DNA from 2 places in the Paenibacillus sp. JNUCC 35 genome. Region 1 is predicted to be linked to the other one. Evidence: riboswitches for the same ligand, from Rfam matches in the RefSeq annotation. Region 1 holds a riboswitch; the other holds the start of a gene.
The links. A riboswitch is a leader RNA that binds a small molecule or an ion and turns the genes downstream of it on or off. The one in region 1 is predicted to bind cyclic di-GMP.
Positions count from the first base shown of each region.

Region 2: another riboswitch for cyclic di-GMP. It lies ahead of AC2TF6_RS20995 (EAL domain-containing protein); the one in region 1 lies ahead of AC2TF6_RS19675 (helix-turn-helix domain-containing protein).

Region 1 is NZ_CM177771.1:4,371,260-4,379,087, reverse strand. It holds gene moaA (GTP 3',8-cyclase MoaA) at 1-444, shown strand, start outside; tRNA gene AC2TF6_RS19685 (tRNA-Cys) at 882-955, shown strand; gene cyoE (heme o synthase) at 992-1,921, shown strand; cyclic di-GMP riboswitch class I at 1,997-2,081, shown strand; gene AC2TF6_RS19675 (helix-turn-helix domain-containing protein) at 2,169-2,627, shown strand; gene AC2TF6_RS19670 (hypothetical protein) at 2,568-3,983, opposite strand; gene AC2TF6_RS19665 (fibronectin type III-like domain-contianing protein) at 4,324-5,388, shown strand; gene AC2TF6_RS19660 (GNAT family N-acetyltransferase) at 5,605-5,913, shown strand; gene AC2TF6_RS19655 (S-layer homology domain-containing protein) at 7,616-7,828, shown strand, end outside.
Region 2 is NZ_CM177771.1:4,639,690-4,647,517, reverse strand. It holds gene AC2TF6_RS21020 (GNAT family N-acetyltransferase) at 33-584, opposite strand; gene AC2TF6_RS21015 (Gfo/Idh/MocA family protein) at 869-1,792, opposite strand; gene trhO (oxygen-dependent tRNA uridine(34) hydroxylase TrhO) at 1,962-2,861, opposite strand; gene AC2TF6_RS21005 (catalase) at 3,176-4,804, opposite strand; partial or broken gene AC2TF6_RS21000 (ribulokinase) at 5,114-5,395, shown strand; cyclic di-GMP riboswitch class I at 5,630-5,711, shown strand; gene AC2TF6_RS20995 (EAL domain-containing protein) at 5,841-7,828, shown strand, end outside.

The DNA.
Region 1 (7,828 bases):
TTTATCGAATATATGCCAATCGGTCACAGTGATTCACAGTGGAAGAACTTGTACCTGCCGCTCAACCGTATCAAGGAAGTTTGTGCGGAGCAGCAATGGCAGTACGAGGCTGAGACGACCATCCAAGGGAATGGTCCTTCGGAGAATTATCGTCTGCACGGTGCTGTAGGCAGTTTTGGCTTGATTCATCCGGTAAGCGAGCATTTCTGCCAGACGTGCAATCGTCTGCGCCTCACGGCAGACGGTTATATCAAGCCTTGCCTTGCTTGGACAGAGCAGTTCCAAGTACGCAGCGTGATCGGCGATGATGCGGCGATCCGGCAGCTTTTCCTCGATGCGCTCGGTACAAAGCCTGAAAATCATGAAATGTCCAAATTTCTGCAAGACGAACAAGACATTTCACATACACCCACGGCTCGCAGAATGTCTCAAATCGGAGGATAGGAGTTAGCAATATGATTCATCTTGAGCGACATTGAAAAAGAATAAAAGTATCGTTATTCCGCATGAGCATGGGGACTACTAACCCGACGACATCACTTTATGTGAAGATACCGTATTTGATCAGATATGCGCGAACGGGGCTCAAATCGACTTTGCAAAAGCGATGTGGGAGACAAGCAAACAGAACACACTGTCGCATAATACAGATCGAATCGACCTGATGATCTGCTCCACATTGCCGGTCTTGATTGATTAATTGAAAGAATTGGAACAGAGGCATGCAGACTGAAATTTCAGTCTGCAGAACCATTTGTGATAGAGAAATGCTTATTATCATAGGAAAAACTAATCATTATTATTTAATTATTAGAATTGATCCTATGAAAGAAAGCGGGTAAGATTTAATTATCAAAAATAAATATTTTATCATTTCCCATGGAGGTATAGCCAAAAGGTAAGGCAAGGGTCTGCAAAACCCTGACTTCTGGTTCGAATCCAGATACCTCCTCCAACATCATTTTTTCTGGAAGATATGAGGTGGAACAAAATGCAGAACAAAATGCAGAACAAAATGCAGAACAGCAGTGGAGCCTCAGGCCAGTCGTTAATAGAAATCCAACCCTGGAGAGATTGGATTTCTGTTATTAAACCAGGAATTTTGGTTTCTAATTTATTTTGTGCGTTTGCTGGTTACTGTCTTGCTTCAAGATTGAAGTCTGGCGATTTAAATTTGATACTCATTCTGTTTGGAACAACATTAGTTGTTGCGGCTGCTTCGATGTTAAATAACTTCTTGGATCGTGTACGAGATTTAAAAATGGAACGGACTCGTGTTCGCCCGTTACCGAGCGGGCGGTTGAAACCTCGGAATGTATTGATAGTTGGGATTATAACGGGGTTCGTTGGATTGGCTACATTGTATATTTTCGTTAATCCATTAAGCGCAGCTTTGGGCTTTATTGGACTTTTTGTTTACGTAGTGATCTATACGGCTTGGCTTAAACCGACATCAACCTGGAGTACTTCAATCGGAGGTATTTCCGGATCTATGCCACCAATGATCGGATACTGCGGTTTTTCAAATGAGCTGGAACTTGGCGCATGGCTTTTATTCTTGTTTCTTTTTTTATGGCAGCCACCGCATTTTTGGTCACTTGGGATTTTAAAAAAAGAAGAATACCGAGCAGCAGGGTATCCACTACTTCCCGTTATAAAAGGTGTATATCGCACAAAAATACAGATGATACCGTATGTTGTGAGCTTATTTTTCGTTAATTATTTGTTATTTGATTATAACTACGTTGGTGTAGGATATTTGATCGTTTCTGGTGCGCTGTTAATAATTTGGTTGATCGCATGTCTACATGGATTGATTACAAAAAATGAAGCGAGATGGGCTTCAAACAACTTTCGACTTTCTCTTTATTTCCTGACGTTTTCTTTGTTGATGATGATATTTGAGATTGCTCTATTTTAGTCATCTGATTGGCATAGGTGCAGCTTTCGGCACATTTAATATGTAAGCGAACTTGCTCTATGTTATATCTACCTTGAAGGATAATGGCAAACCAGATCGAAAGACTGGGACGCAAAGCGACGGGTCTTCTGCTTAATGCAATGATCGCCGGGTTCCCCTCTCGAAATACACGATGTTGAGAAACAGATGCAGCTCAGAGGGGGCTGTGTCTGTTTCTGTTTTTAAAGTGGAAAAGAGGTTATTATTTATGGATAGATTGGAGAATTATTCAGAAGAGATTAAAGAATTGATTCTCAGAGAGAGACGGAGCATAAAAGTATTACTGGCTGACAGTGACCACGATTGGCAACAAAGTCTCGCTACGTTAATCAATTCTGAACCGGATGTGAAAGTATCGGGAATTGTTTCAACAAAAGAAACAGCGATTCAAGCAAGTATGCAATTACAGATAGACGTAATGGTTTTGGATGTCATGTTAAACTCAACTCAGCACGAAGGATTAGACACCATAACAGAAATACACCATTTTAGGACAATTTATCGCAGGGAGAAAGAAGCTTTGAAGGATACGCATAGGCTTTGGGTGATCACAATACCAGTAGATCGAGCCTTTATTTTATCTGGGCGACATTTAGATTTGTTGGATTTATTTCTTTTGTGGAAGCTTCACCAGTCCCGGCTTTGTTATAAGCGCCAAAAAGTCTGAATTATTTAAATCACCGGTGATGCGCATTGCAATTAAACCCATGAGGACTGGAGTAGGTAGTACTGCTATCTCCCGCTGCTCAGCATCCTGAATCATATGAGGAGCAAATGGTTCGCGATTTTCTGGCGCCTTTGCTAATTGGTCATTTAGGACAAGTACGGTTCCATGTAATTTCGCATTGGTTTCCCTGAGGTAAGTCCCTACATTTGCCTGGACTTTGTCCAGCATGTCTTTGCTTAACGAGCGTTTCCCTCCTTTTATTTCTATGGCAATTTGCCTGCCTTCTATGCTGGCCAGCAAATCAAACAATCTGGGCTTTTCTTTTCCATCACGATTGGAGTCTAAATCAGTTACTTTGGCGCCGAAGATTTCATCAAAAGAGCGTTTTACTACAGTAACTAATCGTTCATCTGCCTGGGTAACCAAATCGATAAACGACTGAATCGTGTCTATCTGTCCCTGTACCTTGGCTTCCTTGCGCTCTAACTCCTCTAAAATTCTCTTCCTTTCCATCTCAAGGGCTCTACTTTTCTCCTTTAGCACTTCCGGCATATAGGTGCCGGACCATCTTTCCGGATACCATCCCGGACGGAACTGAGGTAGAAACTCATTTAAGATGTATGCAATATATTGACTTCTTGTCTGGCAGTCTCTGATATTCGGGAGCAGGATCAGCTCTCTGTTAAAAGCCTGAAGAACGAACCCAACCGGTTGCTTTTTTTTGTTCTCAAACAGCGGTTCAAATGGAGATTGTTCACTTTTTTTACGGAACAATTTAAACAAATTATCCCGCTTCCCATTAAAAGCAACCTCCCAGGTTAGATCCCCTTCAAACTGCTTAGCCAGTTCTTTAACTGCTCGATCTGAACTAACACAATCAATTGATGCAGGACCTTCAGCAGGTGATTGATCTGTTACCTTTAAAGAAGGAAGAGTATTTAAAAGCCAGGAGTAACTATGGATTAGAGGCTGGTCGGGAAAGTTCACCTCCGTATTGAATTTCCCCCCAATAACAACCACAGGGATGCCCGCTCTAAGAGCTTCTACAATTCTCGGGGATAAATCCCCGGCTGCATGTGAAAATTGTAAAAATGTCTCACTATTAACCCCCCTAAAAGATTTACGCTGGGGCTGTCCTGTAAGCTGCTCAAGTTCACGACGACGGTCCTGTAGTTCAGTCAATTGGTTATCATTTGCGTTCATAAAATCAATCAATACCAGATCAAATTCATGGGGAAGCGGGATCGGTTCGAAACCATATCCATCATAAATACGAATTATGCTGGAGGGGTAGATTTTATGATCCGCTATCAGTTCCTCCGTTTTTTTATAAACATCGAGCAGCCAAATTCGCATAGTTCACCTCAAAGATAAAGTTTAGGGGTTTGCACCAATAACTGGAGCTTACCAGTAAAACAAAAGGGGGACAATCATTTGTCGAAAAATATTAAATAACAATGGTGGTCGTACGCCCCAGCGCTAATTTCTGTTGCTCCATTTCCAGTTATAGGCAGTGTATTACGAAATCTTATTGATTTTCTCCGCTGCAAAATTCAGCTGGAGAGGGAGCAGTTGTCTAATCAGACAACGTATAAAATATGCCTTGAAGTAGATATGTGTATGGCCCTATTCGGTCATGCCTTATTTAACATTCAAGGCTTTTTTTGTGTCCAAAAACACGAAAGGATGTCATAGGATGGATCACATGGAGAAGTATTGGGAGGAAAACTTGGAACTCGGGAAGAGCTACGGGCAAAGCGTGTACTCTTTAACCGGTGATGGCCTTGTAGGCGAGAGAGCGCCGGTTCCCGTTAATCTTGTCGCATTATCTCCTGGAGAGCTGCTCGTTTGGTCGGTAGCACAAGTTCCAGCGATAGTAGAAGGCTGGTTTGCCGGACAAGCAGGTGGAAGTGCTATTGCTGATATTCTATTTGGTAATGAGAATCCATCTGGCAAATTATCAGAAACATTCCCTGAAAATATGGCTCATAATCCAGCACATATTAGCTATCCGGGGGAAAACGGGAAAGTCCATTATCGTGAAGGTATTTTTGTAGGTTACCGATACTATGACAAAAAAGAAATAAAGCCGTTGTTCTCATTTGGACATGGTTTATCGTATACAACATTTTCTTACGACTCTATACGTGTTGAAAAAAAAGCCTATAAAGATGATGAAACCGTTCATGTATATGTAGAAGTTCGAAATACAGGAAGTTTGCCCGGGAAAGAGGTTGTACAAGTATATGTACATGATCAGCAAGCAAGCGTCATTCGTCCAATTAAAGAATTAAAAAAATTCACTAAAGTATCACTACAACCAGGAGAAAAGAAACAGTTGCACTTTGAATTAACAAAACGTGATTTTGCATTTTATAATGTGGAAAGTAGCGATTGGTTAGTGGAAACAGGATATTTTGAGATATTAATTGGGGGATCGCTGGATCATTTACCGTTAAAAGCAACTATTCATGTAGCATCGACTACCCAGAAAGAATATGTATTTACAAGACAAAGTTTAACGAAAGAATGGCTGGAAGATACGTTCGGGAAAAAATTGATTACCGCGTTTTTCTCAGAGATTAGTAAAGAGCTTAATCTTGATGATGAATATACAATCGCGTTTTTAAGAGAAATGCCTGTCTCAGCTTTTATTTCTCTGTTCGGTCAAAAGTGGATGGAAACTCATAATCCGGAAAAGGAATTAGACAAACTGATTCAACAGATAAATGAAATAAAAGAAAGAGAGAACGTAAATTAGTAGCTGGTTGTTCATCATAAATGCAGCACTGGTATTAGCCGGAGGAATATTGGGTCGTATCGATTCATTAGGTAAGCTAATGTTATTGTTAAATGAATTATCTGCTATTATTATGTGGAACGTTGCTTTTTATTTAGCTAATTCAATATATTTATAATCATTTCCAGTCTTAAAAACTTCCGTTTTTGAGACTTTTATTTACCGGCTAGCCTCCGCATGGTTGCTGTGCAAGATGGCGTGGCGGTCGGCACGTTCTCGGTCAAGTGGCGATCGGATCCGGATGGGAAAGGAGCTGAACCGCAGACGCAAAGCTCTTCGCTATGGAAAGAACTCGCCAAGTTCGGCAAGTGGTACACGTTCAAAATGTTGCTTGGACTCTATACGCTGGACTATCAGCCGCGGGCCAGGGAGTGCTACATTGCGGATGTAGTCGTACACCCGGATTATCGCGGCCAGGGCGTTGGCAAATTGCTGCTGCAATGGCCCGGGAGTTTGCCGAGGCGGACCCGCTGCTGCTGGCGTTGATCCCGGTCTCCATGGAGTTGCCGACGACGCATAAAAAAGTGTTTATAAATTGATCAGTAAATATATCGATCTTATAAAAAATTACGAAAACCAAAACAATCGTGATTCGATGGTTTTGGTGTTTTTTTATTTCCCCAGCTGCTGCTGTCGGATGACAAGAACTTGATGTCATAAATGACAAGAACTTTATCCTATTCCCGATTGACACATAAGAAAGCTGTCGGTTGACATGAACATACATGTTTAAAGGTCGCATAACTGCAGAAAACAGGACAACCTGGCAAATGATATATGTTCTTGTCATTCAGTTCATCAACGTATGTATAAAAGATGGAATTTTTGTCCATAATGGTTTATATGTAAGGTGACCACGAAACATATCCCCGTTCTTTTGAAGCCAACATTTATCTGATGTATTAGGGATAAGGTATAATGAATGAACTATTATTAGGAAGTGATGCGGTTATGGTCAAAAAATGGACCATGAAACAATCATCCAGTTACAAAGTATATTGAGAAAGTCAAACATTAGTAACCAGAAGGTCCTTATTGAAATTCAAAGTGAAAAGTTGAAATTAAAGACGATGACATGGGGGCCGGAGATCTGCTTGAGGCGGTTGGGGCAATTATGCCAAAACGCGCACAGGAGTTATCACTGCAGTAAGCAGAGCTCGTGAGGAATGGGATTGATGAATATGTTAATATATTGAGTTCTTGGTTGGTTATGCTTTTATAGTTTTAATAGCTAGTAATTCAACTACTATCAGATTATTTAGTAAGAATTGAAGACTTGCTTTCAGTAGAAAGATAACTCTATTTGACAATTAAAAGCATAGTCACGAAGCTGAGCCTGTCCTATGTTAAACCCGTTTAGCCGGGGAGCTATATACTTTCTCATTGATCGATGTACTTTTAAAATTTACTTACTTAAACTGAATTTTGACTTCTATTCATTTAAGGTTAATAAAATGCTTACCACGAGTTATTAATGGTAAGCATTTTTTGTGCCTTTTTAAGGGATAACCTTAAGGTGGGGTTCGACTATACATTAAGGTGAATAAATATACATTTTGAATTATGCGGATATTCTCATAAAATGTGAAAATCGGGCTTATACAGCAGCTTTCTGGGGAATGTAGTTCTCACTAATTGTGAAAACGTCCCTTGATAAATCAATGTTTTCTCCCGATTTTTTCTCATTAATTATGACACCACACAATAAATGTGATTTTTCATTCGAAATGAGAATAACACCATTAAAGTTGATAAAACCGTTTCAACTTTAGTGAGAAAAACAGCGCTATACAGCTTTTTGTATAAATATAAAAAAGATGAGGGGGGAACTCCTCATCTTTTTTTTTGAGGTTAAAATGTGTCCTACACTCCAGAACATCTGGTAATAAGACCTGAACCATTTTTTGATGAAAGTCTAAGCCAAGTAGAAATGGTTTATAAGCAAATTGAACAATATATTTCTGATTCTGTCATTAAGAATGATGATAAGTCGTTTGGAAAAGGCGATCCGTACGATTCTAGAGGGAGTCGATTGAGGGCGGTTTTTTGTCGAAACAAGTGAAATAATGTCAAGTTGTTAAGCGTTTGTTAAGTGGATTCTTCTAATATATTGAAGGGTGGTCATGTAAATCTCAGCAGGCTGAGGTGAGCATACACCAATAACCTATTTGGAGGGAACAACTTGCAAATGATGCACTCATGGAATGGACATAGTGCCCCACGCTTCAGTCGGGGTATGCAATTGCTGCTTATTATTGTTCTTGTCTTTCAACTAATCTTTGGATTTGCGCCACTTGCTGAAGCTGCAGGAGGAGGTCCTACGATTACTCAACAGCCTTCAGATGCGTCTATTGTGGTGGGTGGACAGACTACACTCTCCGTGACAGCCACTCCGGGAAGT
Region 2 (7,828 bases), 270 kb from region 1:
GGAAGAAAAGGGCGGCGATCGACTTCCTTCGACTAGGTGCGCCGATAAGATCTTTGATGAAAATCGGTGATCGACTCAAAAAGAAGCCGGCCGTCGTCCACGAGCTTTCCTTCGGGGCTTAAATTCACATACATCGCCTGATAGCGCTCCGGCACCCAGCTGTATTCGTGGACGTAGTCCGTCAAATGAAACCCGCAGGCTTCCCAGAAACGCCGCCGGCTCCGATGGCCGGGTCCGTCGCCGGCTTCCGCTTCGATCAGTATGCCGCTGAGGCCGCGTTCCTCTCGGGTCCAATTTTTAAGCTCTTCTATAAAAAGCCGGCCGGTGCCTTGTCCGCGGCAATCGTGACGGACGGCGATGTAGTCGATCAGAAGCGCCCGTACCGAAGGTAGCTCTCCGGTAATGGCCATAACGGCGGCCGTATTTTCAACCATCCCGAGATGAAGGAAGCAGAGCTTCCTTTGGAACATCTGACGAATGATTCGGATAGGCTTTCTTCCGTGATCCGGAAAAGCCTCATTGTAGAGGGGCTCCGCTTCCCGCCAAAGCTTTTCATCCCACTGCGCGGTCGTGATGATTTTCATCGGTACCTCCGGTCTGGGTTAGTTGGGTAAACCGCAAATGCGACAAAAAACAAAAAGAAAGAGTGCAGCCTCACGGAAACGTAAACGGGTACCCGTACGCGAAACACTTTTTTTGAAGTGTCCAGTGCATGGGTACCCGTTTAACGGGAGGCACTCTTTCTTAGTTTAAGCGAGAACGGGTCCCTTTAAACGAAGGGCGGCCGATCTGGACTGCCGGACAAACGAAGGGCGTTTATTTGAATGGGCTGTCTTTGCAGATGACCGGCCGGGAGAACAGGCATTCCTTATCCCCAGGCGGATACTCCGTTCTTTTCAAGCTCTTTCACGATCTCCTCGCAGACGCGGTGGGTTTCGAGGGCATCCCGCGTTGACTGTAGAGGCTGTCCGCCTTCTTTTACCGTTTGGATAAAATGATCGATGATGGCATGGAAACCCCGGCGGTGCAGAACGGGGTCCCAATCGTTGAATTTGTAATGCCGCTCGCCGCCGTCCGCCAGCTCTACCGCGGTATTGAGATCTTTCACCGACCATTTGCGGCCGCCGCCGATCGCTTCTACGGTCTCTTCGCTGCTGCCGCTGTCCCGGTTCATGATGCCGATGGCCGTATAGCCGTCGCCGCTGAGCTGAAGCATCACATGGTACAGCTTGCCGTCCTTCTGGTGGGACGTGACGTTAACTTCCCGGACGTCTCCCGGCACAAGATAGCGCAGCGTATCGACGACATGGATGAAATCGTCGAGGATGAACCGGCGCGCAAAGTCGGGGGAGTGAGGGCGGTTTTTTTGCATCAGAATCAGGTTCGGCGATGATTTTTCTTTAACGGAAACGTAGAGAGGAGCGAAACGCCGGTTGAAGCCGACCATCAGAATGAGGCCGTTTTTTTCGGCAAGTTCCGTAAGCTCCAAGGACTCCTCGTATGTATAGGCAATAGGCTTGTCCACATAGACGTGAACGCCGTTTTGCAGAAGCTGCTTCGTTATTTCCGCGTGGGATTCCGTTGAAGAGTGGACGAATGCCGCCCGGATGCCCCGGCTGATCAGATCGCCGACCTCCGTAACGGTTTCGCTTATCCGGTAAGTGGCGGCAAGCTGCTCCAGGGTAGCGGTATTTCGCGTACAGAAGACAAGTTCCACGTCGTTTCTTGCGGTGATCACCGGCAGGTAAGCTTTGCGGGCGATGTCGCCGAGCCCGATAATACCAATGCGCATAAAGTCTCCTCCTCGAATGTTCTTCTTCCATTATAGCGGAACTCCGCAGCTCTTTCCCGCAAAAAGAAAAACCCCCGGCCCCTCCTTTTGTCGGAAGTAGGCCTGGGGTTCGCTGCGGCGGGCGATCGCAGCCGCTTTAAGTAAAGCACGCGCCGCCATGTGAAGCTGCTTAACGCGCGGAAAGAACGAGCTCCTCGCATTTGTCCGAGCAGCAGCCGCTGTGCTCTTCTTCGCATTCCGGACAGCAGATGTGCTGGAGATGGCAGAAGTCGTTCGCGCAGTTGATGAACGTGTCGGCAGGCTTGCCGCAGTGATGGCATTTACCCACGACGATATCTTCTTCGGTGTGATTAATCGGCACCGAAATCCGCTCGTCGAAGACGTAGCATTTGCCGTCGAAAAGTCTTCCTTTCACTTCCGGGTCCTGCCCGTAAGTGACGATGCCGCCTTCAAGCTGCGCGACATCGTTGAAGCCTTCCTTGATCAGGAAGCCGGTCAGCTTCTCGCAGCGGATACCGCCCGTACAGTACGTAAGGATCGTCTTATCCTTCAGATCGGCCATGTTTTCCCGGATCCATTCCGGAAATTCGCGGAACGCTTCCACGTCCGGACGAATCGCGTTGCGGAAGTGGCCCAAATCGTACTCATAGTTGCTGCGTCCGTCGAGGACGATCACGTCTTCGTTTTGAAGCTGCTCGTGGAACTCGGCCGGAGACAATCTTTTTCCGCTGATCACGTTAGGGTCCAGCTCTTCGTCGTAACGGAAAGTGACCAGCTCTTGTTTGAAGCGGACGAACATTTTATTGAAGGCATGCTCTTCGGCCGGATCGGTTTTGAATACCATATCGGCAAAAAGAGGGTTGGCATGCATGTCCGACATATACTGCTCCGTCTGCTCGAGCGTACCGGATACGGTCCCGTTGATGCCTTCCGCGGCAATCAGAATGCGGCCTTTCAGGCCGAGATTTTTGCAGTATTCCCGGTGCTCGGCCGCGAATTCCTCGGGATTTGCGATCGGAACGAATTTATAGTAAAGCAAAATGCGGTAAGGCTGCTTCGTATCGTTCATGGCTAGTACCACCTGTCTAATCTAAGTTTTAGGAGAAAAGGCTGCGTTCAATCAACAACGGTAGAAAAGGGATCGCCCTTTCCTACCGTTATAGAGGAGTAACTTGAGGATTCATGCATCTATTATAGAAGATATCCCGGACTTAGTAAACATTTAGGCTTCCTAAATAGGGGATGGAAAGTGATAGGATATTTTGCGGCGGCGGATATCAGAAGCTTCTATTAATAGTTGTTAGCAAAAACGCAAAAAGCAAAACGCAAAAACGGAAAACAGTTCCCTGTTCTCCGTTTTCGGGGCGCGCCCGTCAGCCGCTTTTAATAGCCGTCCGTTTTGCGGCCGGCTTGTTCCGCTTTCTCGGCACCTTCCCGGTTTTGAACCGTCCCCATGTGCTCGGACAAGGCAGCTGCCTTGTCCAGCTCTTCCGCTACGCGGCGTCCGTATTCCGCATCCGCCTGGGTAAAATAGTTCACCATCTTGTCGCGGATGACAGGTTTGCAGATCTTGAGGTTGTTGACGAGATTGGAGATCAGCTCGTCTTTCTCCCACGGCTCGAACTTCCGGTACGTGTCGCCCGCCTGTCCGAAATCGTTCGGCCGGTCGATTTTCTCGCGGACGAGCTTGGCGTTATAGGCCGGTTCGTGTTCCCGTCCACGCGGCGGCGCTTCCTGCAGTCCGCCGAGCGAAGTAGGCTCATAGTTGACGTGCGGATTTTGTCCGGGCGCCCGGTCCACGAAGTACGTCATCTGGCCGTCGCGTTGGTTCGTCGCGACGTGCTTCTTCGGAGCGTTGACGGGCAGTTGCAGGTAGTTGGTCCCCACCCGGTGGCGCTGCGTATCCGAGTAGGAGAAAGTGCGGCCCTGGAGAAGCTTGTCGTCCGAGAAATCCAGGCCGTCGACGAGGACACCCGTACCGAAGGCCGCTTGCTCGACTTCCGCGAAATAGTTCTCCGGGTTTTTGTTCAGGACCATTTTGCCGACCGGGAGGAACGGGAACTTCTCGTGGTCCCACAGCTTAGTCGGATCAAGCGGATCGAAATCCAGCTCCGGGTGCTCGTCGTCGCTCAGAATTTGAACGCTGAGTTCCCATTCCGGATAGTCGCCGCGTTCGATCGCTTCGTACAGATCCTGGGTAGCGTGGCTGTAGTTTTTACCCTGGATTTCATCCGCTTCGCGCTGGACAAGGTTGCGGATGCCGTTATTGATCGGTTCCCAGTGGTACTTGATCAGCACTCCCTCGCCGTCTGCATTGACCCATTTGTACGTATTGACGCCGGATCCCTGCATTTCCCTGTAATTGGCGGGAATCCCCCAAGGCGAGAACAGGAACGTAACCATGTGCGTCGCTTCCGGAGAGTTGGAGAGGAAGTCGAACATTCTCTCCATATTTTGAACACCCGACACCGGGTCCGGGCGGAAGGCGTGAACCATGTCCGGGAATTTGAGCGGATCGCGGATAAAAAAGATTTTCAGGTTGTTGCCGACGAGGTCCCAGTTCCCGTCTTCCGTATAAAATTTGACGGCAAAGCCGCGCGGGTCCCGGAGCGTTTCGGGCGAATGAACACCGTGCACGACTGTGGAGAACCGGATGAATACCGGCGTTTTTTTACCGGCTTCCTGAAAAAGCTTGGCGCGGGTATATTTCGCGACCGGCTCTTCGCCGACTTTACCGTACGCTTCAAAATAGCCGTGAGCGCCCGCGCCGCGGGCGTGTACAACGCGCTCGGGAATTTTCTCGCGGTCGAAATGGGAAATTTTTTCGAGAAAATGGTAATTTTCCAGGGTGGAAGGACCGCGGTTTCCGACGGTGCGGATATTCTGATTATCGGTGATCGGATGCCCCTGCCGGTTGGTCAGCGTCGTTTCCTGCTCGCCTTCGGCGAGTCTTTGGTCGGCAGGGCCGCCGACTCCCGTTACGGCTGTACCGTTGTTGATCTCGTCTTTCATGACCCAATTCCTCCTGCTCTTGTCAGACTGTTTCCATTATTTTCAGAGAGGGCCAAAACTATGCATGAAACGGAAAGTCAGCGGGAGCAAGGAAAGCTTCCGGCGAATTACCGACCGGCATGCTGCGGAGAGAAATTTTCTGGATCAAACGCAAAAAAAGCGGTAATCCTTGGAAATCTCTTATATAATAAAAAGAAAGTCAAACCCGCGAGGGGAAGGCACGTTTTGTACAGATCAAATGTAAGCGATACCAAAACAATAGAGCTTCGGCAGCGGTTTCCGCGTACACGCAGGGAGGAGCATCAAAAGATGAGCAAAACATACGCCATCGGCATCGATTACGGGACGGAATCCGGCCGGGCCGTGCTCGTCGATCTGGCCGACGGGCGCGAAATCGCCGAGCATGTAACGGTTTATCCGCACGGGGTGATGTGCCGCAAGTTGCCGTACTCCGGAGTCCGGCTGGAACCGGACTGGGCTCTCCAGCATCCCGGAGACTACATGGCCGTGCTTACCGCTTCCGTTCCCGGAGTGATCCAAGCATCCGGCGTGAGTCCGGAGCGCGTGGTCGGGATCGGCGTCGATTTTACGGGGAGCAAACGCTCCGGGAGAAAGGAACGGAACGTCACCGGGGGCAAAAGCAGGATCTCCTCCCCTGAGAAAAAGATGATTTTTATCCGTTAAAAGGGTTAATTTTCCCCATCATTCGGCTATTATTAAGCTTTTTTTTAAAAACTGCGACTTTTGCCCTATTTTATTATTGTAAAAAAGAGGAGAGGGACCCAGTGCGTCGAAATTATTAACTAACGAATCTTTAGTTGAATAACTCGATAAAGGCAAACTATCGCGAAAGCATAGGACGCAAAGCCACGGGTCTAAAGCGCAGCTAGACAGCCGGGTTACCGAAGTTGGATGAGTGGAAGTGGAGGCTGCTGTTTTGTAAGCGGTCTTTTATTTTTGCCGGTATCCATTAAGTAAGTTCGGACATGGGGCAGTGCTCACATTCGTACTTTTCGGCAGAAATGGAGGACAGCGTGTGAAAACTATTCAGTCCCTTTTACAAAATAAAGCCCGCTTAACGCTGGGATACCTGCTCTGTATCGCTTTGGCGCTTCTTTTCGAAGCTAGCAGGCTTCATCTTATCTACGGAATCGCCTTCTCGTTTTCCAGCATCTTTCTCCTGTTTGCCGTATCGTTGTTCGGCGTCCGTCTGGGCCTCCTGGCCGGCGTCATTACCCAACTCTTCTCCTTCTTCTTTCTACACCATCCTACATTCGAATGGATCGGCCTTCTTGAAATTGCCGGGGTCGGACTCCTTAACCGGAAAAAACCGGGGCAGCTGCTTGTCTGGGACAGCATTTACTGGCTGCTGATCGGGCTTCCGCTGATGATCGTCATTTACTACGGTTTCTACAAATTTGTATCGGACGAGCTGATTCTGATGCTCCTGATTGCGCTCTCGAACGGGTTGTTCAATGCGCTAATCGCCGATATTTTGCTGAAGTACCTGCCTCTTTTTCATTGGTTCGGCCTCGTCAAAGAGCGGGAAAGAACTTACTCCTACAGCAAGGTCCTGTTCCACCTGTCGATTATGGCCGTGGCGCTTCCGTCGCTCCTTTATATCGTGATGAACAGCTGGTATTCCGAGAAATTGTCCATCCAGAACTCCAGGCAGCTTGCGGTAAACACGGCCAACAGCATCAACCAGGAGCTGAACCAATGGGAAGCCGAGGATATTCTCGGCATCAGGCTCAAGGGGCGGATACAAGTGGGTTATCTGCAGGAACTGGTGAATAAATACACCTCGGAACAGTTGTTCCGGATCGTCATTACGGACAGGTCCAACAAAGTTCTGGCGGCCGACCGTCAGAGCTACACGCTGAACCAGGTTTACGACTGGAGGAGCGGCAACAATATAGTGGGTCTGGACGACAACTTTTACCAGGTCCTGCCCGCCCGGGAGAGAACGGCTCTGCCCGCTCAACAGTGGAGAGAGGGCAGCTACATCTACGACAATGCGGTCGCCAGGATGCCCCTGCACGTATACATCGACATACCGATCCGCCATTATCAGATCAGTGTGTTCTCGCAGTATTTGTCGCAGCTCTGGTACCTGCTTTTATTCGCGGCAGCGGCAGCCGCCACCGCATTATATTTAAGCCGCGTTCTGGTCCACGGGCTGTCCAAACTGGCGACCTCCACAACGGACCTGCCGGAAAAATTAAAGCAGATGAAAGAAATCGAGTGGCCGAGCAGCCGTGTTTCGGAGATTACCTCGCTGACCTATAACTTCCGGCAGATGTCGCTGAACCTGCTTAGCATGTTCCATCAAGCGCAGAACATGAACCAGCGCCTGCAGGAGCAGACGGACAAGCTTCGTCTTTCGGAGGAAAAGCTTCATCAGCTCGCTTTTTACGATATCCTCACGGGGCTTCCCAACCGCCTGTATTTCACAACCTACCTGCAGAGCATGCTTTTGGAGGCGGCTCACGCGCCCAAGCAGGTGGCGGTCATGTTCGCCGATTTAAACCGCTTCAAGCAGATTAACGATACGCTGGGTCACGATATCGGCGATCTGCTGCTCAAAGAGATCGGCGAGAGATTTGCCCGCAGCGTTACGGAATCGTGCAAGCTGTTCCGAATCGGCGGAGACGAGTTCGTCATCGTCATTGAAGATGCCGATGACTCGAAAGCGACGGCCGTGGCGCGCAGCATGTTCGCCGCTCTGGAGGAACCGGTCCGGCTGATGGGATCGACCCTGTACAGTTCAGTCAGCATCGGCATCAGCATGTTTCCGCGAGACGGCGACACGATGGAGGCCATCGTCAAAAACGCGGATATGGCGATGTATTTCGCCAAATCCGCGGGCTGCAGCAACAGCTATCAGTTCTATGAAGAAGAGCTGAAAATCCGTTTTTCCGAAGAAATGATGATCGACAACGGTATTCAGGAAGCGCTTGCGAACAATCAGCTCGTTCTGCATTATCAGCCGAAGGTCGATACGGCTTCCGGCGCAATCAGCGG